DNA from 2 places in the Ramlibacter sp. JJN2-2R genome. Region 1 is predicted to be linked to the other one. Evidence: predicted binding sites of a transcription regulator. Region 1 holds the regulator's gene; the other holds the start of a gene.
What was found. Region 1 encodes FNR, which switches genes on or off when oxygen is low (the NO sensors DNR and NnrR bind a similar motif). Its sites were predicted from a motif close to TTGATNNNNATCAA; they were not measured.
Positions count from the first base shown of each region.

Region 2: the regulator FNR is predicted to act here: its motif matches at 9,642-9,655, upstream of oxc (oxalyl-CoA decarboxylase).

Region 1 covers NZ_CM173226.1:1,423,118-1,434,054, reverse strand. The annotation lists gene AC3ANR_RS07060 (DUF3131 domain-containing protein) at 1-29, opposite strand, end outside; gene AC3ANR_RS07055 (glycosyltransferase) at 64-1,893, opposite strand; gene AC3ANR_RS07050 (ATP-binding protein) at 1,905-2,336, opposite strand; gene AC3ANR_RS07045 (STAS domain-containing protein) at 2,347-2,688, opposite strand; gene AC3ANR_RS07040 (hypothetical protein) at 2,746-3,666, opposite strand; gene AC3ANR_RS07035 (glycoside hydrolase family 16 protein) at 3,666-4,538, opposite strand; gene AC3ANR_RS07030 (PP2C family protein-serine/threonine phosphatase) at 4,605-5,789, opposite strand; gene AC3ANR_RS07025 (Hpt domain-containing protein) at 5,795-6,142, opposite strand; gene AC3ANR_RS07020 (DUF3606 domain-containing protein) at 6,294-6,506, shown strand; gene AC3ANR_RS07015 (hemerythrin domain-containing protein) at 6,508-7,110, opposite strand; gene fnr (fumarate/nitrate reduction transcriptional regulator Fnr) at 7,124-7,873, opposite strand; gene AC3ANR_RS07005 (response regulator) at 7,933-8,310, opposite strand; gene AC3ANR_RS07000 (ABC transporter permease) at 8,466-9,674, opposite strand; gene AC3ANR_RS06995 (ABC transporter ATP-binding protein) at 9,676-10,413, opposite strand; gene AC3ANR_RS06990 (efflux RND transporter periplasmic adaptor subunit) at 10,410-10,937, opposite strand, start outside.
Region 2 covers NZ_CM173226.1:867,726-878,662, forward strand. The annotation lists gene AC3ANR_RS04295 (adenosine deaminase) at 1-337, shown strand, start outside; gene AC3ANR_RS04300 (hypothetical protein) at 334-924, opposite strand; gene AC3ANR_RS04305 (alpha/beta hydrolase family protein) at 1,101-3,131, shown strand; gene AC3ANR_RS04310 (ABC transporter permease/substrate-binding protein) at 3,185-4,798, opposite strand; gene AC3ANR_RS04315 (methionyl-tRNA formyltransferase) at 4,874-5,806, shown strand; gene AC3ANR_RS04320 (LysR family transcriptional regulator) at 5,784-6,737, opposite strand; gene AC3ANR_RS04325 (HAD family hydrolase) at 6,850-7,125, shown strand; gene oxlT (oxalate/formate MFS antiporter) at 7,585-8,913, shown strand; gene AC3ANR_RS04335 (Crp/Fnr family transcriptional regulator) at 8,926-9,549, opposite strand; gene oxc (oxalyl-CoA decarboxylase) at 9,720-10,937, shown strand, end outside.

The sequences.
Region 1 (10,937 bases):
CGCGCCTTGACCCAGTTGCTGTCTTGCATGTGCCTGTCGTACTTCGTTGTCGTTGTTCCGTGCTCACGCCGGCTGCGCCTGCGGGGCGCCGGACTCCTCGGGCGGCTTCCACAGCGCCGCGCGCACCAGCGGCAGCATCGCGAACACGTTGTTCAGCCCCCACGCCACGTTGACGACGAGGTTGGGCAGCTCGCCCTGCGCGCCCTGGCCGAAGACGCGCCACGCGGCGTAACCCAGGCCCGCCAGCGTGAGCACGATGACCGCCAGCTGCGGGTACACCAGGTGCAGGAAGTTGCCCTCCTGCCGCTCCTTGGGCGTGACGTGGAACTTGATCTTCTCGCCGCGCAGCACCGTCCACAGCGCGCGGAAGTTGACGGGGAAGAACGACAGGTAGGAGGCCTTGCCGTCCCAGCTGTTGACGCCCCACGTGCCCACCATGAAGGCCAGCTCGGTCAGCAGGATGAACGGCAGGGCATGCAGGTAGAAGGCCGCCGAGTACGAGGCCAGCGGCGCGATGCCGGTGAACAGATAGAGGATCGGCGCGGCCAGGAAGACGATGTTCCACAGGCAGCCGAGGTAGGACCAGAAGGTGGTCAGGTACATCAGCCGCTGGGGCATCCGCATGCCGCCTTGCAGCAGCGGGTTGTCGCGCAGCGCGATGTCCAGCGTGCCGCCGGCGTACTTGAAGCGCTGGATCATCCAGGTCAGCAGGTCCTGCGGCGACAGCATCCTGGACTCCACCTGCGGGTGCAGCACCGACTTCCAGCGCCGGTCGGGGTCGTTGTGCAGCACGATCGAGGTGTAGATGTCCTCGGACACATGGAACTTGTAGGGCGTCAGCTCCTGCTCCAGCGCCGCCTGCGTGCGCATCGCGGTGCCCAGGTCGCGCCGCAGTTCCTCGTCCGGCACGTCGCGCTCGAAGCGGCTGACCTCGCGGTCGACGCTGAGCGCGAAGCTGCGCAGCGCCGCCTGCATCACCGCCTCGCGCCGGTGCACCGAGCCGGCGCCGCAGCAGAACGCCGCGTGGCACCAGTTGCGCCGGCGCAGGATCACGTCATAGAACATCTGCGGGTCGTTGACGAACGGATCGCGCCCCAGGTGCACGCGTCCCACGAGCCGCTCGATCCCGCGCCCGAGCGCGCGGCCGGCGCCGCCGAGGCGGCGGCCCAGCCACTGCGGCAGCGGCGTGCCCTCGGGGAGGTCGTAGAACCACTGCGGCGTCTGCACCCACGCCACGTCGGGGTCGCGGAAGTAGCCCAGCGTGTGGGCGAGGAAGGTCGGGAACAGCCGCGTGTCGGCATCACAGATCACGATGAAGTCGCCGCTGGTGAGCTCCATCGCGTTGCGCAGGTTGCCCGCCTTGAAGCCGACATTGTTGCCGCGGGTGATGTAGCGGACGCCCTCCTCCTCGGCCACCTGCCGCATGGAGGCGCGGCGGCCGTCGTCGAGCACGTGCACGCGCAGGTCGACCGGGTGCGGGTACTGCAGCCGCCTGGCGTCGCGGATCGACAGCCGCACCAGTTCCTCGTCCTCGTTGTAGGTGGTGATGAAGACGTCCACGGCGACCGGCCGCCGTGCCCACTCGCCGCTGTCGGCGGTGCACTCGCCCACGGTGCGCGGGGGCGGCTGCTGCGGCACGTCGCGCGTGCGCCAGAGGTTGAACGTGAACAGCACCAGGCCGATGTAGGCCAGCGTCTCGGCCACCGCCAGCGGGATCGCGAACCACAGCGCCTCCGGGTTGAGCGACGAGGTCCAGCGCCAGCGGATGTAGTTGGCGCCCAGCACCAGGGCGATGATCACGAGGAACTGCCACAGCAGCTCGCGCGCGGGCGAGGCCGGCAGCGGCGCGGGCGGACGGCGGTCCTCGAAGCGGTCGAAGTAGAAGGAAGGCAAGGGATCTTTCGTCACAGCCGCCGCACCAGGTGCAGGCGGTTCACGCCGTCGCGGCTGCCGTAGCGCACCTCGTGGAAGGCGGACTTGATGAGGGCCAGGCCCATGCCGCCCTCGGGCAGGCCGGCCAGGTCCGTGGGATCGAACTGGAAAGTGGTGGCGGCGTCGGCTTCCTCCAGGCGGCCCGGCGGGATGGGCCGGCCGCGGTCCCAGAGGTCGACCTCCAGCGCGCCCGGGCGCTCCAGCATGCGCAGGCGCACGCGGGGGTCGGCCGCGTCCGGCGCGTACCCATGCTCGGCGATGTTGGTCAGCGCCTCGGCCAGCGCCAGCTCGATCGCGTCGCGCTCGCCCTCGTCCAGCCAGTCGGGCAGCGCCTGCCGCACGCGCTGCGTGGCATCGGCCACCGCGTCGAGGCGGGCGGGAGCGACGAATTCGAGTTCGCGCATCGGCGGCGTGTCAGGCGCCCAGGCGGGCGAGCGCCGCGGCGCGGTCGGCGTCGATGGTGAACACCTTGTCCATCCGCGTGAGCCTGAACAGGCTCAGCACCCCGCCGCGGGCGCCGCACACCGCCATCGCGCCCTGGCTGCCCAGGGCCTTGAGGATGGAGACCAGGGCGCCCAGGCCGCTGGAGTCGAGGAAATCCACGCCGCTCAGGTCCAGCACCAGCCGGCGCTCGCCGCTGTCGACCAGCTGGACGACCTCCTGCTTGAAGGTGGGGGCGACGGCGGCGTCGAGCCGCCGGACGCGGGGAGCGACGACCGGCACGGCGCCGTCGCGGTGGACTTCGATCAAGGGCATGGTGTCTCCTGGCGGCCGGTGCCGCTCAGCGCCGCCATCCTAGGCGATCCGGGACCGTCACCATGCCGTTCCCCAGCTGACCGAGACGCTGCCGCTGCGAAACCGGCCTTCGCCCGCGCCGCGCGCGCGGCCCGGCCAGCGGTTGCCCGAGTAGTTGGCGTACTGGAGCGTCAGGCCGGTGGGCCCGGGGTCGGTCCAGCCGAAGCCATAGACGTAGTCCGGGTCCCAGGGCTGCTGGCGCGAGCGGTCCGGCCAGGCGAAGGCGGCGGCGTGCGCGAACCAGCCCTCCGGCCGCGTGTAGCGGCAGCCCAGCGCCAGCGACACCTTGCCGCTGCCCAGGCCGCCCTCGACGCGGGTGAAGCGCGGCACCAGGTTGGCGTCGGCATGGCACAGCGCGGCATCGCCGTCGCCGGCCAGCAGCCAAGGCCGCCAGGCCGGCGGCAGCTCGATGCGGTAGCTGGCGGTCCACTGGCCCTGGTCGGCGTTCCAGCGCTGCTCGCCGCGCCGCGCGTCGGGGCGCCAGCGGGTGCCGGTGTAGTTGGCATAGAAGACCGCCCAGTGGCCGGCCTGCCCGTCGTCGTAGCCGAGGGCGTAGGTGAAGTCCGGGTCCCAGGAGCGCTGCCGGGCGGCGTCGAGGTAGCCGAACGCCGTGCCCTGCACGAACCAGCCGTCCTGCCAGGGCCGCCAGCGCAGCAGCGCCTGCACGGTCGGCGACCCCGGGCGGGTGCCCTGCGTGGCGGCGCCCGCCGCGGCGGCGCCGCGCAGCGGCAGGTCGAGCGTCAGGCGCAGGGTGAACGATGCGTCCGGCGCGCGCGCCTCGGCCGGCTGGTTGGGCCCGGCCGGCGTGTACGCCGGATCGACCTGCGCCGGCGGTTCGATGAACGTGCCGCCGCGCTGCTGCACGGGCGGGGCGGCGGCGGCCTGCGCCAGCGCGAGCGCCGGCGCGAGCAGGGACGAAGCGGCGAGCCACCGGCGCATCAGCGGCCCCACCGCATCGGTGCCCTGGCGGGCTGCGGCGCCGGCGTCGTCGGCGGCGCGTCGGCACGGGCCGCATCGGCGCCGCCCGCGGCAGCGGCAGGCGTCGGCACCGGCTCCACCGCGTCGTTGCCGCCCGGCAGCCAGCGCCAGATCCGCACCGAGGCGATGTCGAACGAGGCCGGCAGCCGCGCCTCGTCGATCGGGCCGCCCCAGGAGCCGCCCAGGGCCAGGTTGATGCGCAGCGTCATCGGCTGGCGCAGCGGATCGACGCCGCCGGCCAGCCGCGCCTCGTCGGGATCGAAACTGAACCAGGGCTGGCCATCGAGCAGCACGCGCACGGCGGTGGGCGTCCATTCCAGCGTGTGCGTGTGCCAGCTGCCCTCGAAGCCCGGCACGACGCGGCTGTCGTTGCGGTGCCGCCGCGTGCGCGGCTCGCGCCCCCAGTGCACGCCGGCGAACACGGTGTCGGGATGCTTGCCGACGGCCTCGAAGATGTCGATCTCGCCATACACGCCCTCGCCTTCGTGCACCAGCCAGATCGCCGGCCAGGCGCCCGCCCCGGAAGGGGTGCGCGCGACCACCTCGATGCGGCCGTACTGCATGGGCTGGCGCGCCACCAGCGAGGCGGACGTGTACTGCGCGGTGCGGCGAGACAGCCGCCAGTCGCGGCTGCCGGCGCGCCACTGCGCGTTGGGCACCTCCTCGCGCCGCGCCTGCAGCCGCAGCGCGCCGCCCTCGACCGACAGGTTGCGCTCGGTGTAGTACTGGTCCTCGCGGTTGCGCACGAAGCCGCTCTCCAGCCGCCACCACGCCGCGTCCGGACCGCGCCCGGCGGCGAAGCGCTCGTCGTGCGCGAGCTGCCAGTCAGCCATGGCCGCACCGTGGGCGAACAGCATCGCCACCGCGCCGGCCTGCAGCCATCGCCCTGCCCGCATGCCTCAACCCGCCTCCACCACCAGCAGCGTGACGTCGTCGTCGAAGGCGCCGGACCGCCAGCCATGCAGGGCCTCGGCCAGCGCGCGGCAGGAGTCCGCCGCCGCGGTCGAGCGATGCGCCGCCAGCAGCTCGTGCAGCCGCTGCTCGCCGAACGCCGCCCCGTCCGCGCGCCGGCAGTCCGGCACGCCGTCGGAATACAGCACGAGCCGGCTGCCCGGCGCCAGCGGCACGGTGCACGCCTCCCAGCCCGGGTCGGGCAGGATGCCGACCGGCACGCTGCCTTCGCCGAACGCGGTGAACTCGCGCGCGCCCGGCGCGGCGTGCAGCGCCGGCGGATGACCGGCCTGCACCAGCGCGGCCATGCCGGCGACGCGATCGACCAGGCCGAAGGCCAGCGTGAGGTACAGGTCGCTCACGTTGGTGCGCAGGAAATGGTCGTTGAAGCGCCGCAGGATCGCCACCGCGGCCTCGCCCAGCGGCGCGTCGGGCCGGATCGACCGCGCCACCTGCTGCGACGCCGAGCGCAGCTGGTGCTGGGCGGCCACGCCTGCCATCGCCGCCGCCACCCCGTGGCCGGACACGTCGGCCAGGTAGAAGGCGAGCAGGCGCTCGCCGAGCGGGAAATAGTCGTACAGGTCGCCGCCGACGTAGCTGGACGCCTCGAACCAGCCCTCGCAATGCAGGCGGCCGAACGCCTGCGCCGGCGGCAGCTGCGAGCGCTGCAGCGTGCGGGCCAGTTCGAGGTCGCGGCTCAACTGGCCGTAGGCGCGGCTGAGCTCGTCGTTGCGCGCCGCCAGCCCGGCCTCCAGCGCCAGCACCCGTTCGGCGGCGTGCAGCCGGGCGCCGAGTTCCGCCGGCCGCAGCGGCTTGGCCAGGAAGTCGTCGACCCCGGCCTCCATCGCCACCTGCAGTGCCTGGTGGTCGGCGGAGGCGGTGAGCATGATGCAGTAGACGTAGTGCTCGCCGGGCCGCGCGCGGATGGCGCGGCACAGCGCGAGGCCGTCCATGCGGGGCATGTGGCGGTCGGTGACCACCAGGTTGAAGCCCCCCTGCGCCAGCTGCTCCAGCGCCTCGGCGCCGTCGGCGGCCTGCGCCACCTCGTAGCCGCGCGACTCGAGGAAAGCGGCCAGCAGACCCAGCAGCAGCGGGTCGTCGTCGACGAGGAGGGCCCGGATCGCCTGCGCCACCGCCTTCAGTCCTGCGGTGCCGCGGCGAGCAGCGCGCGCAGCGCGAGCCCGGCGCCCTCGAAGTCCGAGGCGGTGCGGGCGGGCCGCTCCATCGCTTGCTCCAGTTCCTGCTCCATCGCGCGGGCGCGCTCGCCCAGCGCGTCCAGCCCGAACGTGCCGGCCGATCCGGCCAGCGTGTGCACCGCGCGATGCAGTTCCTCCAGCGCCGCTCCGTCGGCGGGCGCGGCGCGGCAGGCGGCCAGGCGGGCCTGCACGTCGGCCAGCCGCGCCGGCAGCTGCGCCCGCCAGTCGCGGCGCAGGGCGGCGTAGCGTTCCTCGAACGAGAGCGGGGCGGCGGACGGCGCGGGGCTCATGGCGGCGAAGGTACCACGCGGCCTGCGCCCGGCCGGGCACGGCGGGGGATCGCAGCGGCGATCAACCTCGTCCTACAGCCCCGGCGGCCGAGCCTGCCTAGCATCCGTGCCAGCCACCCATCCACCCACACCATCACCTGGAGAGCCAGCCATGTCGGGCAGCAACGGGACATCGAGCGGCCGCAAGGACGAACGCATCGACGTGACCTGGGACTACGCGGTCTGCGCGTGGGCCCGGCACTTCAACACCAGCGAGAAGCAGGTCAAGGAAGCCGTCGCCGCCGTCGGGGACCGGGCCGACAGCGTGCGCGCGCACCTGGAAAGCAGGCGCCAGTCGCGCAGCGAGCGGCCGTCCGGCCGCTGAATCAGGCCGCCTGGCGCTCCAGCGCGGGGCCCACGCCCACGGGCGCCGGCGCGCTCAGCACGATGCGCGTGAACAGCCGGTCGTAGCTCGGATCGCGCACGTCGGTGGTGAGCGGGTCGCGCCCGGCCGCGAACTCGGCGTCCAGTTCGGCCCAGTCCTGCGGCCCCAGCGATGCCTGCGCGGCGGGCAGCAGCAGCGTCTCCTCGGCGCGCATGTGGCCCAGGTAGAACTCCACGTAGGCGCCCAGCGCCGCGGCGAAGGCCGCGCGCCGCGGCTCGCCGAGCAGCTCCCAGCCGAGCAGCAGGTGCTGCAGCTCGCGCACCCGCCCTTCCCCCTGCATGTGGTCGGCCTCGAGCTTCTGGATCACCGGCATCAGGTCGGGCCGGGCGCGGGCGATCTTGGGGAACAGCAGGTTCGACTCGCTCGGGTGGTGCAGCCGCTCGGGGAATTCGTCGATGTAGAACAGCATCGCGCGCATCACGTCGAAGAAGCGGCCGGGCGCGTCGCCCGGGCCCCGATCGAGCATCATGCCCAGCGACCGCAGCACCGCGGCCACGGCACCGTGTTCGTCGCGCAGGACCTGCAGGGCGGAGTGGGTGGTCATCCTGGCCTCGCTTTCAGTGCACGCGCGTTTCGAGCGCGCGGGTCAGCCCCGGCAGGTCGAGGATGCGGATGTGGCGCTTGTCCACTTCCAGCAGGCGCTGCTGCTGGAAGGCCGAGAAGGTGCGGCTGACGGTCTCGAGCTTCATGCCCAGGTAGCTGCCGATCTCGGCGCGCGTCATGCGCAGGTGGAACTCGCTGGGCGAGTAGCCGCGCGCCTTCATGCGCTGCGAGATGTTGATCAGGAACGCGGCCAGGCGCTCCTCGGCGTTCATGCTGCCCAGCAGGACCATCAGGCTGTGCTCGCGCACGATCTCGCGGCTCATCAGGCGGCCCATGACCATCTGCAGGTTGGTGCTGCCCACCGACAGCTCGGCCAGCTGCGAATACGGGATCGAGCAGATCTCGGCGTCCTCGAGCGCCGTGGCGCTGCTGGCGTGGCGGCCCTGCGCCAGGCCGTCCAGGCCCATCAGCTCGCCGGCCATGTGGAACCCGCTGACCTGCTCGCGGCCGTCGGCCAGCGTCAGGCTGGACTTGAACGTGCCGCTGCGCACCGCATAGATGTTGTGGAACCCCTCGCCCTCGCGGTACAGCGTCTGTCCGGCCTTGACCTTGCGGCGGCCGAACATCAGGCCGTCCAGCCGCTCCACCTCGTTGCCCGTGAGGCCGCACGGGAGGCACAGGTCCTTCAGGTGGCAGCTCGAGCACAGCGTGGTCAGCGTCGTCGGCGCCGGGGCGCGGGTGTCGCGCACGGGGATGAACTTCATCGGCGCGGGGCGGGCTGCTTCGAGGGTCGCGGTGTTGTTCATTGTTGGTCCTTGGGAAATCAGTGCACGGGACGGGCCGAGACGTCGGCCACGGCGGCGGCGAGCTGGTCGAACTCGCTGCTCTTGTCGAGGAAACGGTCGGCGCCCTCGCCCAGGTACCGCTTGCGGTAGGCGGGCGCCGAGTTGTTGGAGAAGACGACGAAGGCGATGCCGGGCTCGGCCTGGCGCACCGCGCGCAGGACCTGCAGGCCGGTGCCGCCCTCGAGCTGCACGTCCAGGACGACGACGTCCGGCCGGGCGGCCAGGATGCCGTCGATGGATCCCTGCGGCGTCTCGGCCTGGCCGACGATGTCCATCTCGCGCACCGACAGCAGCTGGGCGACCCGCTCGCGGATGGCGGCGGAGTCGTCGGCGAGGAACACTCTCACGTGATGCATGGCGCTGGGCATGGGATGGACTTTGCCCGGCGTCGCCGCCGTCCGACATCGGCGGGCTCCGAACCGCGGCTCGGAGTGCTCCGGAAAACGGCCGGGCGGACCGCCGAGGCGGCCTAGGACGATTCCTAGGCCGCACGTGCCTCGGGGAGGCCCCGTCACTCGTGGCGCAGGGCCTCGATGGGATCCATGCGGGCGGCGCGACGGGCGGGGAAGTAGCCGAACACGACCCCGATCGCGGCCGAGAAGGCAAAGGCCAGCAGCACGATCGAGGGATCGAACACCAGCGGCACGTGCATCAGCCGGGCCAGCAGCACGGACGCGCCGATCGCCAGCGCGATGCCGAGCACCCCGCCCACCGACGACAGCACCACCGCCTCGATCAGGAACTGCAGCAGCACCTCGCGCTCCAGCGCGCCGATGGCCAGCCGCACGCCGATCTCGCGCGTGCGCTCGGTCACGCTCACCAGCATGATGTTCATGATGCCGATGCCGCCCACCAGCAGGCTGACGGCGGCCACGGCCCCCAGCAGCATGGTCATCACCTTGGTCGTGCCCGACAGCGTCTCGGCGATCTGGCGCGTGTCAAGGATGTTGAAGTTGTCCTCGTCCGCGTCGCTCAGCTTGCGGCGCTCGCGCAGCAGCTGCCGGATGGCCTGCTTGACCTGGTCGGCGTCGGCGCCGTCGCGCACCGATACCAGCAGCGTGCCCACGTTCTGGTTGCCGGTCAGGCGCCGCTGCACCGTGTGCAGCGGCAGCACCACCAGGTCGTCCTGGTCCTGGCCCATGCCGGCCTGCCCCTTGGCGGCCAGCACGCCGATCACCTGGCAGGAGAACTGCTTGACGCGCAGCTGCTGGCCCAGCGGGTCGGTGCCGCCGAACAGCTGCCGGCGCACCGTCTCGCCGATCAGGCACACGGCCGCGCCGCTGCGCACCTCCGGCTCGGTGAACAGCCGCCCCGCGGCGACCTTGCGGTTGTTGGTCTCGAAGTAGTCGAGCGTGGAGCCGGTGACCGAGGTGGACCAGTTGCGCCCGGCGTAGACGGCGGTGACGCCGCTGCCCTGCGAGGGGGCCACGGCGCGGATGCCGCCCACCTGGGTGGCAAGGGCCTGGGCGTCCGCCTCCTTGAACGGCGCGGCGCCGGCCTGGTCGCTGCCGGGGCCGAGCCGCTGGCCGGGGCGGACCATCAGCAGGTTGCTGCCCAGGCTGGAGATCTGGTTGGACACCGAGAGCGTGGCGCCGTTGCCCAGCGTCACCATCGTGATCACGGCCGCCACGCCGATCACGATGCCCAGCACCGTGAGGAACGAGCGCATCAGGTTGCGCCGGATCTCGCGCAGCGACAGCAGGAAGGTGTTCCACCACATCTCAGGCCGCCTCCGCCGCGCCGGCGGCCTTGCGGGGCGTGCGCTCGTCGCTGGCGATGTGCCCGTCGACGAACCGCACCACGCGCTGCGCGTACGCGGCCATCTCGGCCTCGTGCGTGACCATGATGATGGTGATGCCGCGCCCGGTGTTCAGCCCGCGCAGCAGCTCCATGATCTCGGCGCCGCGCTGGCTGTCCAGGTTGCCGGTGGGCTCGTCGGCCAGCAGCACGGTGGGACCGGTCACCAGCGCGCGGGCGATGGCCACGCGCTGCTGCTGGCCGCCCGACAACTCGGCCGGCGTGTGGGCCTCGCGGCCGGCCAGGCCCACCGCAGCCAGCGCCTCGCGCGCCTTGGCCCGGCGGGTGGCGGCATCCTCGCCGCGGTACAGCAGCGGCAGCTCCACGTTCTCCTGCGCCGAGGTGCGCGGCAGCAGGTTGAAGCCCTGGAACACGAAACCCAGCTGGCTGCGGCGCAGGCGCGCGCGCTGGTCGCGCGTCATGGTGTGCACCGGGATGCCGTCGAACAGGTACTCGCCCGCGCTCGGCGTGTCCAGGCAGCCGATCATGTTCATGCAGGTCGACTTGCCCGAGCCGCTGGGGCCCATGATGGCGACGAACTCGCCGCGCCGGATGTCCAGGTCGACGTCGCGCAGCGCGTACAGCGCGGCCTGCCCCTGCCCGTAGACGCGGCTGATGCCCCGCAGGCGGATCAGGGGCGTGTCGCCGGCGACCGCCGTCACCGGGCCGCCTCCGCCCGCTGCTCGACCACCACGGCCGCCCCGGGCTGCAGCCCGCCGCCCGCGACCTCCGTCAGGCGGCCGTCCGACAGGCCGGCGGTGACGGGCACGGCCCGGGGCTGGCCGTCCTCCAGCACGTAGACCTGCCGCGCGCCCGCCGTGCTGCGGGTCGAGGCGCGCTTGGGCTGCTGCGGGATGCGCGGCAGCAGCCTGGCGGTGATGCCGCCGCCGGCACTCGCGGCCGCCGCGGCCGGCGTGAAACGCAGCGCCGCGTTGGGCACGAGCAGCACGTTGCGGCGCTCGGCCGCGCGGATCGAGGCCGTCGCCGTCATGCCGGGCCGCAGCGAGAGGTCCTCGTTGTCCACCTGCAGTTCCGCCACGTAGGTCACGACGTTGTCCTTGGTGGTGGAGCCGTAGCTCACGCGCCGGATCGTCGCCGGGTAGTCGCGGTTCGGATAGGCGCTGACGGTGAAGGTGGCCTGCTGCCCTTCCTTGACGATGCCCACGTCGGCCTCGTCCACGTTGAC
Region 2 (10,937 bases), 560 kb from region 1:
GGACCCGCAACTGATGCGGCGGCTGGCGCAGGACCGCATCCCGCTGACGGTGTGCCCGCTGTCGAACCTGAAGCTGTGCGTGTTCCCGAGCCTGGCGCAGCACAACCTGCGCGAGCTGCTCGACGCCGGGCTCGTGGCCACCGTCAACTCGGACGACCCGGCCTATTTCGGCGGCTACGTCAACGACAACTTCGTCCAGACCTTCGCCGCGACGGGCCTGTCGCCCGCGCAGGCCTGGACGCTGGCGAACAACAGCTTCGAGGCGAGCTTCGTCGGCGCCGCCGACAAGCGCGCCATGCGCGACCGGCTCGACGCCGTGTTCGCGCGCTTCGCCTAACGCGCGGCGTCGGACGGCGGCGCGCGTTCCGCGCAGTCGGCGGCCTCGCGGCCGGCGAGCTCGCCCGCCGCCGCGCCGATGCGCGCGCCCACCGCCATGCCGGCCGGGCCCGCGGCCGTGCCGAGGGCCGCGCCGACGATGGCTCCGCCGGCGGCGGCGGTGCCGGCGGCGATGTCGTGATCCTGCGCCGGCCGGGCCTCGTCGTCGTCCAGCACGCGCGCGGTGCCGCGCCCGAGCTTGTCGCCGACCGTGGAACCCAGGGCGGCCCCGGTGACCATGCCCACCGGCCCGGCCATGGCGCCCACCGCGGCGCCCGCGACGGCGCCGCCCGAGGCGCCCGCGGCGCCGGCCACCTTCTGTTCCGTGTCCTCCCTCGGGCGGCGCTCGGCGAGGCGGCAGCCGACTTCACGCCCGATCAAGCCGCCCAGCACGGCGCCGGCCACCGCCCCGCCGAAGGTGGCGAGGCCGCCGCCCAGCAGCCCGCCGGCGACCGACCCGGCGATCGCGCCGGCGCTGGCGCCCACCTTGCTGCACCAGCTGCTGTCGAGCAGCGAGCGGAGCGGTCCGAGCCGGGAGGAGAGGTTCACGCCGGCCATCGTGCGCCCGGGTGCAGCGGGGGCGCGTAGGCCGGCGGTGCGGCCGGGAGTGCGCCGCGCCTGACGACGTCCACCCGCCACCTGCACGCCACCTGCACGTCACCCATGGGGGGAGTGCCAACTCAACCGTGGCTGCCTAGAATGCCGCCAACAACAAGGAGGAGCGCATGGCAGGCAGCAGGGAGCAGGGCGTGGCGGCACGCCGCGGCGGCGTGACGCGGCGGCAATTCAGCCAGGCACTGGCGGTCGCGGGCGCCGGCGTGATGGTGGCCGACGCCAGCGCGCAGGGCGGGCTGACGCCGATCGAGACCTTCTTCCAGAACCCCGCCTTCGGCCAGCCGCGCTTCTCGCCCGATGGCAAGTCGATCGCCGTCGGCGTGGCGGCGAAGAACGGGCGCGTGCAGCTGGTGGTCATCGACACCGGAAAGCTGGCGGCCCAGGTCGTGGCGGGCTACAGCGACGGCGACGTGTTCCACTACGAATGGGTCAACGACAACCGCCTGGTCTACAACGTCGTGGACCGCCAGATCGCACCGGGCGAGATGCGCTATGGCGGCGGCCTGTTCGCCGTGGACAAGGATGGCAGCGACTTTCGCCAGCTCGTGGATCGAGCGGCGTCGTTCGTGAGCCTCGAGACCACCCGCATCAACCGGCACAACCTGCCCTTCTACACCTGGCTGGCCGGCACCACGCGCCTGAAGAACTCGGACGACGTCTTCGTCGAGCAGGGCGAGCCCACCGCCACGGGCGAACTGCACCACACGCGCCTGCTGCGCCTGAACACGCGCACGGGCCGGTTCTTGGAGCTGCGCGGGCCGGACTTCGCCTGGGACTGGCTGCTGGATCAGAACGATGAGCCGCGCATCGCCGTGGCCATTCGCGACGGACGGCGCACGGTGATGTACCGCGATCCAGCGACCAACAGCTGGCGCGCCCTGGACAGCCGCGGCATGTTCGACTACGACGGCTTCGACCCGTACGCATTCACGCCCGACGGCGTCTTCCTGGTGCGCTCGCGTGGCGCCGGCGACACGAGCGGCCTGTACCGCTACGACCTCGCCGCCGGCCGCCTGGGCGAGCCGCTCGTGCAGATCAAGGGGTACGACTACGAGGGCGAACTGGTGTTCGACGACCAGCGGCTGCTGGGCGTGCACTACACCTCCGATGCTCCCGCCACCGTCTGGCTCGACGAGCGGTTCAAGGCCGTCCAGGACAAGGTCGACAAGCTGCTGCCCAACACGATCAACACGCTGGCCGTGCCGCAGCGTGGGGAACAACCGTTGCTGGCGGTGCGTGCGTTCTCCGACCGCGACCCCGGCAGCATCTACCTGTTCGACACGGTGGCCGGCACGCTCACCCTGCTGGGACGAGTCATGCGCGAGGTCGACCCCCGGCGCATGGGCCGGGTCGATCTCGTCCGCTACAGGGCCCGTGACGGCCTCGAAATCCCGGCCTGGCTGACGATGCCGGCCGGCGGCGGCAAGAACCTGCCGATGGTCGTGCTGGTCCACGGCGGTCCCTATGTGCGCGGCGGGCGCTGGGGGTGGAACCCCGCCGCCCAGTTCCTGGCTTCGCGCGGCTACGCAGTCCTCGAGCCCGAATACCGCGGCAGCACGGGCTACGGCCTGCGGCATTTCCGCGCCGGCTGGAAGCAGTGGGGCCTGAAGATGCAGGACGACATCGCCGACGGCACGCGCTGGGCGGTCGCGCAGGGCATCGCCGATGCGAAGCGCGTGTGCATCGCCGGCGCCAGCTACGGCGGCTACGCCACGCTCATGGGCCTGGTGAACGACCCGGACCTGTACCGCTGCGGCATCAACTGGGTGGGCGTGACCGACATCGAGATGATGTACACGGTCAGCTGGAGCGACTTCGGCGATACCTGGCAGCGCTATGGCATGCCCAACCTCGTGGGCGACCGCACCAAGGACGCCGAGCAGCTGCGCCGCACCTCGCCGCTGCACCAGGCGTCGCGCATCAAGCAGCCGCTGCTGCTGGCCTATGGCGGGCGCGACCGGCGGGTGCCGATCGTGCATGGCACCGAGTTCCGCGACGCGGTGCAGAAGACCAATCCCGACGTCGAATGGGTCGAATACCGGCTGGAAGGCCACGGGTGGTGGCACGTTCCCAACCGCATCGACTGGTGGACGCGGGTCGAGAAGTTCCTCGCCAAGCACCTCGCGCCGCCCGCGGCCTGATCGGCAGGCGGCTGCCGATCAGGCCCGACCCGAAGGGCCCGCCCCGCAGCCGTTCAGCGCCGGCCGGCCGCGCGCGCCGGCAGGGGCTGCTCCCGCGCCGCGGACGGGCCGCGGGCCAGCCACCGCTCCAGCAGCCCGAACGCCCACTCCACCAGCAGCGCCAGGATCGCCGCGGGCACCGCGCCGGCGAGCATCGTGGCGGTGTCGTTGACGGCCAGCCCCGCGACGATGCGCTCGCCCAGGCCGCCCGCGCCGATGAACGTGGCGACCGTGGCCGTGCCCACGTTCAGCACGGCCGCCGTCTTGATGCCCGCGAACAGCGTCGGCGCGGCCAGCGGCAGCTCGATCGAGCGCAGCACCTGGCCGTCGCGCAGCCCGAGCGCCAGTCCCGCCTCGCGCATGCCCGGCGGCAGCGAGGCCAGGCCGGCATGGGTGTTGCGCACGATGGGCAGCAGCGCATAGACCGACAGCGCGATCAGCGCCGGCAGGAAGCCGATGGTGCCCACCACGGCGATCAGGAACGCCAGCAGCGCCAGCGACGGGACCGGCTGCATCACGCCCACCACGCCCATGATGGCGGCGCGCAGGCGCGGCTGCCGGTGCGCCAGGATGCCCAGCGGCACGCCGATGGCGATCGCCGCCGCCAGGGAGGCGAACACGAGCGTCAGGTGCTCGCGCAGCAGGCGCGGCAGGTCGGGCGCGAAGAGCCGCTCGAGGAACGACTGCCGCTGCGCCGGCGCGGGCTTGGGCGGACTGGCCTGCGGTGCCCCTGCCTGCGCCGCCGGACGGGCCGGGCCCGCGAGGAACGCGCGGGCCACCGCCTCGAACGACTGGCCGTCGATCTCCACCTGCGCGTTCATGGCCTGCATCGCCGCCTCGTCGATGCGGTGCGACAGGGCCGCGGCCAGCGGCCGCTCGTCCACAGACGCGCGCATCAGCAGCACCGCGTCGTAGCGCGGGAAGAACGACTTGTCGTCCTGCAGCACGCGCAGCCGCTGCCGCGCGATCTGGGCGTCGGTGGTGTACGCGTCCACCACGTCGATCTGGCCCTGCGCCAGCGCCTGGTAGGCCAGCCCGTGGTCCAGGCCCTTGCCGGGCGGCTGCGGCAGTCCGTACGCGCGCTGCAGCGCGCTCCAGCCGTCGGCGCGCTGCAGGAATTCGTGCGAGAGGCCCAGCCGCAAGGGCGCGCGCGTGCGGGCCAGGTCGGACAGGGTGGTGATCCCCAGCTGCCGCGCCTGGTCCTCGCGCATGGCCAGCGCGTAGCTGTTGTTGAAGCCCAGCGGAACGGCCGCCTTCAGCCCCTTGGGCCGCAACCAGGCATTGAGCTGCTCCAGCGAAGGAGCCGCCTCGTCGCGGTGCAGGAGCTCGCGCACGATGGTGCCGGTGTATTCCGGATAGACGTCGATGCTGCCGCTGGCGAGCGCCTGCTCCAGCACGGTGGTGTTGCCCAGGCCCTGCCGGTGCACCGCGGCGACGCCGGCCCGCTCCAGGGCCTGGCGCGTGATCTCGCCCAGCACGTAGCTCTCGGTGAAGCGCTTGGAGCCCACGGCCACCGGGGCCGCGTGGACGGCGCCGGCGAGGAACAGGACGGCGGCCGCCAGCCACGCCGCGGCCAGCCGGCCGGCCGGGCCCGCGCCGCGTGTCCGCCTGGAGCCCGCCTGTCGCATGCGAGGGAGTGTGCCTGACGCCTGGAGGCAACGCACCTGGCCGGCGCGGGCCGGCCATTGTTAGCATCGGCCCCCATGCGTATCGTCATCATGGGCCAGAACGAGTTCGGCCGCGCCGCACTCGAGGCCTTCCTGGCCCGGGGCCACGTCGTCTCCGCCGTCTTCTGCAGTCCCGCCAAGTCCAAGGGCAAGCCCGATCCGCTCCACGAGGCGGCCGAGGTCCACGGCGTGCGGGTGCACCAGTTCCCCAGCCTGCGCAGCCCCGAGGCGCACGACGCCATGCGGGCCGCCCGGCCCGAACTGGTGGTCATGGCTTACGTGCTGCAGTTCGCCCCCGCGTCGCTGCTGGAGATCGCGCCGCTCGGCGCCATCCAGTACCACCCTTCGCTGCTTCCGCGCCACCGGGGGCCGTCGGCCATCAGCTGGGCGATCGCCAGCGGCGCGCAGCGCACGGGCCTGACCATCTTCCGGCCCACCGACGGCCTGGACGAGGGGCCGGTGGTGCTGCAACAGGTGTGCGACATCGGCCCCGACGAGACGCTCGGCGAGCTGTACTTCAACAAGCTGTTCCCGATGGGGATCGAGGCGCTGCTCAAGGCCGCGGACATCGTGGCGGCGGGGCAGGCGGCCGATCTCGCGCAGGAGCACGCCGGCGCCTCCTACGAGGGCTGGCTGCAGGACGACAGCGCGCAGGTCCACTGGGGCCTGCACGTGGACGTGATCTACAACCTGATCCGCGCCTGCAATCCCTCGCCCGGCGCCTGGACGATGCTGGGCGGCACCAAGGTGCGGCTGTACGACTGCCGCAAGCTGCCCACCGCCACCCACGGCGAAGTCGGCGGCCCGCCCGGGACGGTGGCCGCCATCACGCGCCAGGCGATCGTGCTGAATGCGCACGGCGGGCGCATCGAGGTGCAGCGCGTGCGGCCCGAAGGCGGCGCGAAGATGGCGGCGGCCGAGTTCGCGGCCAGCGCCGGCCTGCAGGTCACCCCGCGCGCTGCTTCCTGAGGCCGGCGCGCGGGCTGCCCGCCAGCGCGCGTTCCACCGAGGCGGCGCCCTCGGTGAGCAGGAACGACTTGAAGGCCTGCGCCACCGGCGGCAGGTGCTTGCCGCGCCGGTGCACCACGTACCAGTTGAGCATCAGCGGCAGGCCGCGCACGTCCAGGATGGCCAGCTCGCGCGCGTGCAGCTCGCGGCTGAGGGTGTGCGCGGACAGGAAGCTCAGGCCCATGCCCGCGACCACGGCCTGCTTGATGGTCTCGGTGCTCTTGATCTGCATCACCACGTTCAGGTTGGCGACGTCGTCGCCGAACGCGTCCTCCATCGAGTTCCAGGTGTCCGAGCCGCGCTCGCGCACGATGAACGGCTCGCCGAACAGGCGCCGCAGCGGGATGCGGCGCTGCGCCGCCAGCGGATGGCTGGGGGCGGCGATGACGACATAGGGGTGGGGCGCGAACGGCTCGGCCACCATGTCGGCGTCTGCCGGCGGGCGCACCATCACCGCCAGGTCGGTGGCGTTGGCCGCCAGTTGCTCCAGCAGCTCCTCGCGGTTGCAGACCACGAAGTTGAGCGTGATGCCGGCGTGGCGGGCGGCGAACTCGACCAGCAGCTTGGGGAAGAAGTAGTCGCCGGCGCTGATGACGCTGACGTTCAGGCGGCCGCCCTGCACGCCCTTGAACGCGGCGAGCGCGTCCTCGGCTTCCTGCACGCGCTCCAGGATCGCGCGGCTGCTGGCCAGCATCTGCCGGCCCGCCGCCGTGAGGTAGACCTTCTTGCCCAGCTGCTCGAACAGCGCGATGCCGGCATGGCCCTCGAGCGTGCGCACCTGCGCCGAGACGGCCGGCTGCGTGAGGTGCAGCTCCTCCGCCGCGCGCGAAAAGCTCAGGTGGCGGGCGACGGACTCGAACACCTTGAGCTGGCGGAGCGTGGCATTGCGCATGGGCGAACCATAACCGATCCCTTCTCGAATCGATCAAATACTTTCATTGTTCTTTATGCAGCTCGCGGCGTAGATTGCCTCCAACCCACAGCAACGGCAAAGGAGTTCGCAAATGATGGAAGCTGTCGAGTCGGTGAGCGGCACGCGCCATGAACCGGAGATCCTGAGGCAGGCCTACAACAGCGCCTTCGAGGAGCTGGGGCTCGCCTGGCACTGGGACCGCGCGACCTTCGCGGGCCTGCCGCAGGGCAAGGCCGGCGTGCGCACCTACGTGGAGCGCGAGCATCCGCACCTGCTGCGCGCCTACGACGCCGACTTCCTGGTCGACGCGATCGAGACCGCCAAGTCGCGCTGCGAAGGCGTGATGAAGGGCCGCGCCGGCTGCTGAGCCGCCTCGTTGCGCCCACAAAAAAGCCGGCTCGCGCCGGCTTTCTTGCATGGGGGCGACACGAAGCCGCCGCGCCATCACTTTCGCAGGGCTTGGATCAACAGGCCGAGCGGGGTGGCAAAGAACAGTTCCTTGACGAGCGCGGACAGCCGGTCCGTCCCCGAGGCGGGCCAGCTGGCGGTTGTGGTGTGGGACATGTGTGAACTCCGAGTCAAAAAAATCTGCGACTGCCGCGATTTTAGGGTTTGTCCTCTTCCCTCATTCATCGCGCGTTTGTCGCTTCTGATCGCACCCAGGCCAGCGCAATGCAGAGTTTCGTCCCCCCGGCGTTGCTAGTGCAAACCCGAATTCGTGACCGCGGTCAAGAAATGCGCCCGAGGGCGACGCCCAGAATCAATGGCCGCATCCGGTAAGGCAGGTCGAGCCGGAGAAGTTCACAGCGCCAAGGAGACACAACGCATGAGCAATTCCGTCGAGGCCCCGGGTGTATTCGGGGCCGGCGGTGAGCCGGTCGCAGCGGCGGCCGGGCATCGCAGCAGCTACCGTTGGGGCCAGCTGTTCATCGGCATCGTCTGCATGGCGATGATCGCCAACCTGCAGTACGGCTGGACGCTGTTCGTCAACCCGATCGCGGAGGCGCACGGCTGGACCAAGGCCGCGATCCAGGTGGCGTTTTCCATCTTCGTCCTCACCGAGACCTGGCTGGTGCCCATCGAGGGCTACATGGTCGATCGCTTCGGACCGCGCGTGGTCGTGCTGGTCGGCGGCCTGCTGTGCGGGATCGGCTGGGTGATCAATGCCTATGCGAACACGCTCACCTTGCTGTACATCGGCGCAGCCGTGGGCGGCATCGGCGCGGGCGCCGTCTATGGCACCTGCGTGGGCAACGCGCTCAAGTGGTTCCCCGACCGACGCGGCCTGGCGGCGGGCCTCACCGCCGCGGGCTTCGGCGCCGGCTCGGCGCTGACCATCGTGCCGATCTCGGCCTTCATCAAGTCGCACGGCTACGAGGCCGCGTTCCTCTACTTCGGCATCGGGCAGGGACTGATCGTGTTCGCGCTCGCATGGCTGCTCACCCGGGCGCCGGAGGCGCGCAAGATCGTCGGCGCCACCGAGGCCAAGCTGCAGCAGTCGCGCAAGGACTATGGCCCGGGCGAGATCGTGCGCACGCCGGTGTTCTGGGTCATGTACGCGATGTTCGTCATGGTGGGCGCCGGCGGACTGATGGCCGTTGCGCAGCTGGCGCCGATCGCCAAGGACTTCAGGATCGCCGACGTACCGGTGTCCCTGGTGGGCATGACGCTGCCGGCGCTGACCTTCGCGCTGGCCATCGACCGCGTGCTCAACGGGGTGACGCGGCCGTTCTTCGGCTGGGTGTCCGACCAGATCGGCCGCGAGCTCACGATGCTGATCGCCTTCGGGCTCGAGGCGGTGGGCATCCTGGCGCTGTTCAAGTTCGGCCAGGATCCGATCATGTTCGTGGTGCTCACCGGCCTGGTGTTCTTCGCCTGGGGCGAGATCTACAGCCTGTTCCCCTCGACCTGCGCGGACACCTTCGGCTCCAGGTACGCGGCCGCCAATGCGGGGCTGCTGTACACGGCCAAGGGGACGGCCTCGCTGCTGGTGCCGCTGTCCAGCGTGCTGGCGGCAGCCACCGGCGGCTGGCACTCGGTGTTCCTGGCCGCGTCGGCGCTCAATGCGATCGCGGCGCTGATGGCGTGGTTCGTGCTACGGCCGATGCGCAAGGCCCAGATGGATCGCGCGGCGCGCGAGGCCGGCGCCGCCTGAGCGGGCGGCCGCTCAGATCTTGCCGCGCTGCTTCAGGCGGCTGAGCGTCTCGGCCGACAGGTTCAGGTAGGTCGCCAGTTCCTTCTTCGGCAACCGTTCGGCCAGGTCCGCGTGCTTGCGCATGAAGCGCTGCACGCGGCCCGGCGCATCCAGCAGGTGCAGCGTGATGGTGTGCGCCATGATGTCGCTCATGTGGTGCATCACCGAGTACTCGAAGGCCTGCTTCAGGGCCGGATTGCGCTCGATGTACGCCACCCAGTCGCGCAGCGGCAGCTTGGCCACCCGCGCCCGGGTCACGCAGACGATGCTGTACGGCGCCGGCGTGCCCAGCCGCCACGCGGCATAGCTGGTCTCCATCTCGCCCTCGGCGGCAAAGCGCAGGATCATCTGCTTGCCCGCCGGGTTGGCGACCACCCGCTTGAGCACGCCGTCGAGGATGAAGTACTGCTCCATCTCGTGCACGCCCTGGTGCAGCAGCCAGTAGCCCTTGCTGCAGTCCATGATGGACAGCTGCGGCTCCAGCTCCATCATCTGCCCGGCCGTCATGCCCTTGAGCAACACGTTGTGGGCCAGCTGCACGCGGATGACGTTGCGCTCGGGATGCTCTTCGATCGAGACGGGAGTGGGGTTGTTCATGCAGGGGTGATCGCGAGCCGGCGCACGCGCTTGACCGCGGTCAAGAATGCGCAACCGCGAGGGGGCCGCGCGCGCCTGGAGTGGGGCAAAAGTTGACCGCGATCAAGAGCTTCTTTCGAGACGGATTCCTATCATAGACCGCGACAGTTCACCGATTTCGAGGAGACTCCATGAGCACCGACGCGCAGTCCCAGGACACCATTGATTCCTTCCACCTCCTGATCGAGGCCCTGAAGCTCAACGACATCGACACGATCTACACGTTGCCGGGCATCCCGATCACGGACCTCACGCGAATGGCGCAGGCCGAGGGCCTGCGCGTGATCTCGTTCCGCCACGAGCAGAACGCGGGCAATGCGGCCGCCGCCGCCGGCTTCCTCACGCAAAAGCCCGGCATCTGCCTGACGGTGTCCGCGCCCGGCTTCCTCAACGGCCTGACCGCGCTGGCCAACGCCACCACCAACTGCTTCCCGATGATCCTGATCAGCGGCTCCAGCGAGCGCGAGATCGTCGACCTGCAGCAGGGCGACTACGAGGAGATGGACCAGCTCGCGATCGCCAAGCCGCTGTGCAAGGCGGCCTACCGCGTGCTGCACGCCGAGGACATCGGCGTGGGCATCGCGCGCGCCATCCGCACCGCCGTCTCCGGCCGGCCCGGCGGCGTGTACCTGGACCTGCCCGCCAAGCTGTTCACGCAGTCGCTGCCCGCGCAGGCCGGCCGCCAGTCGCTGATCAAGGTGGTCGATCCGGCGCCGCGCCAGATCCCCGCGCCCGAGTCGGTCGCGCGCGCCATCGACGTGCTCAAGGCCGCCAAGCGCCCGCTGGTGCTGCTGGGCAAGGGCGCGGCGTACGCCCGCGCCGACAACGAGATCCGCGAGTTCATCGAAAAGACCGGCATCCCGTACCTGCCGATGTCGATGGCCAAAGGCCTGCTGCCCGACACGCACCCGCAGTCCGCGTCGGCCGCCCGCTCCTACGTGCTGGCCGAGGCCGACGTCGTGATGCTGGTGGGCGCGCGCCTGAACTGGCTGCTGTCGCACGGCAAGGGCAAGACCTGGGGCGGCGCCTCGTCCAAGGACGCCGGCAAGCAGAAGTTCATCCAGGTCGACATCTCGCCGGTCGAGGCCGACAGCAACGTGGCGATCGCCGCGCCGGTGGTGGGCGACATCGGCTCGTGCATGTCCGCGATGCTCGGCGCCGTGCGCGCCGGCTGGGCCAAGCCGGCGGCGGAGTGGACCGGCGCCATCGCCGACCGCAAGGACAAGAACCTGACCAAGATGGCCGAGACGCTGGCGAAGGATCCTTCGCCGATGAACTTCCACAGCGCGCTCAACGTCATCCGCGAGGCGGTCAAGGCGCGTCCCGACGCGATGGTCGTCAACGAGGGC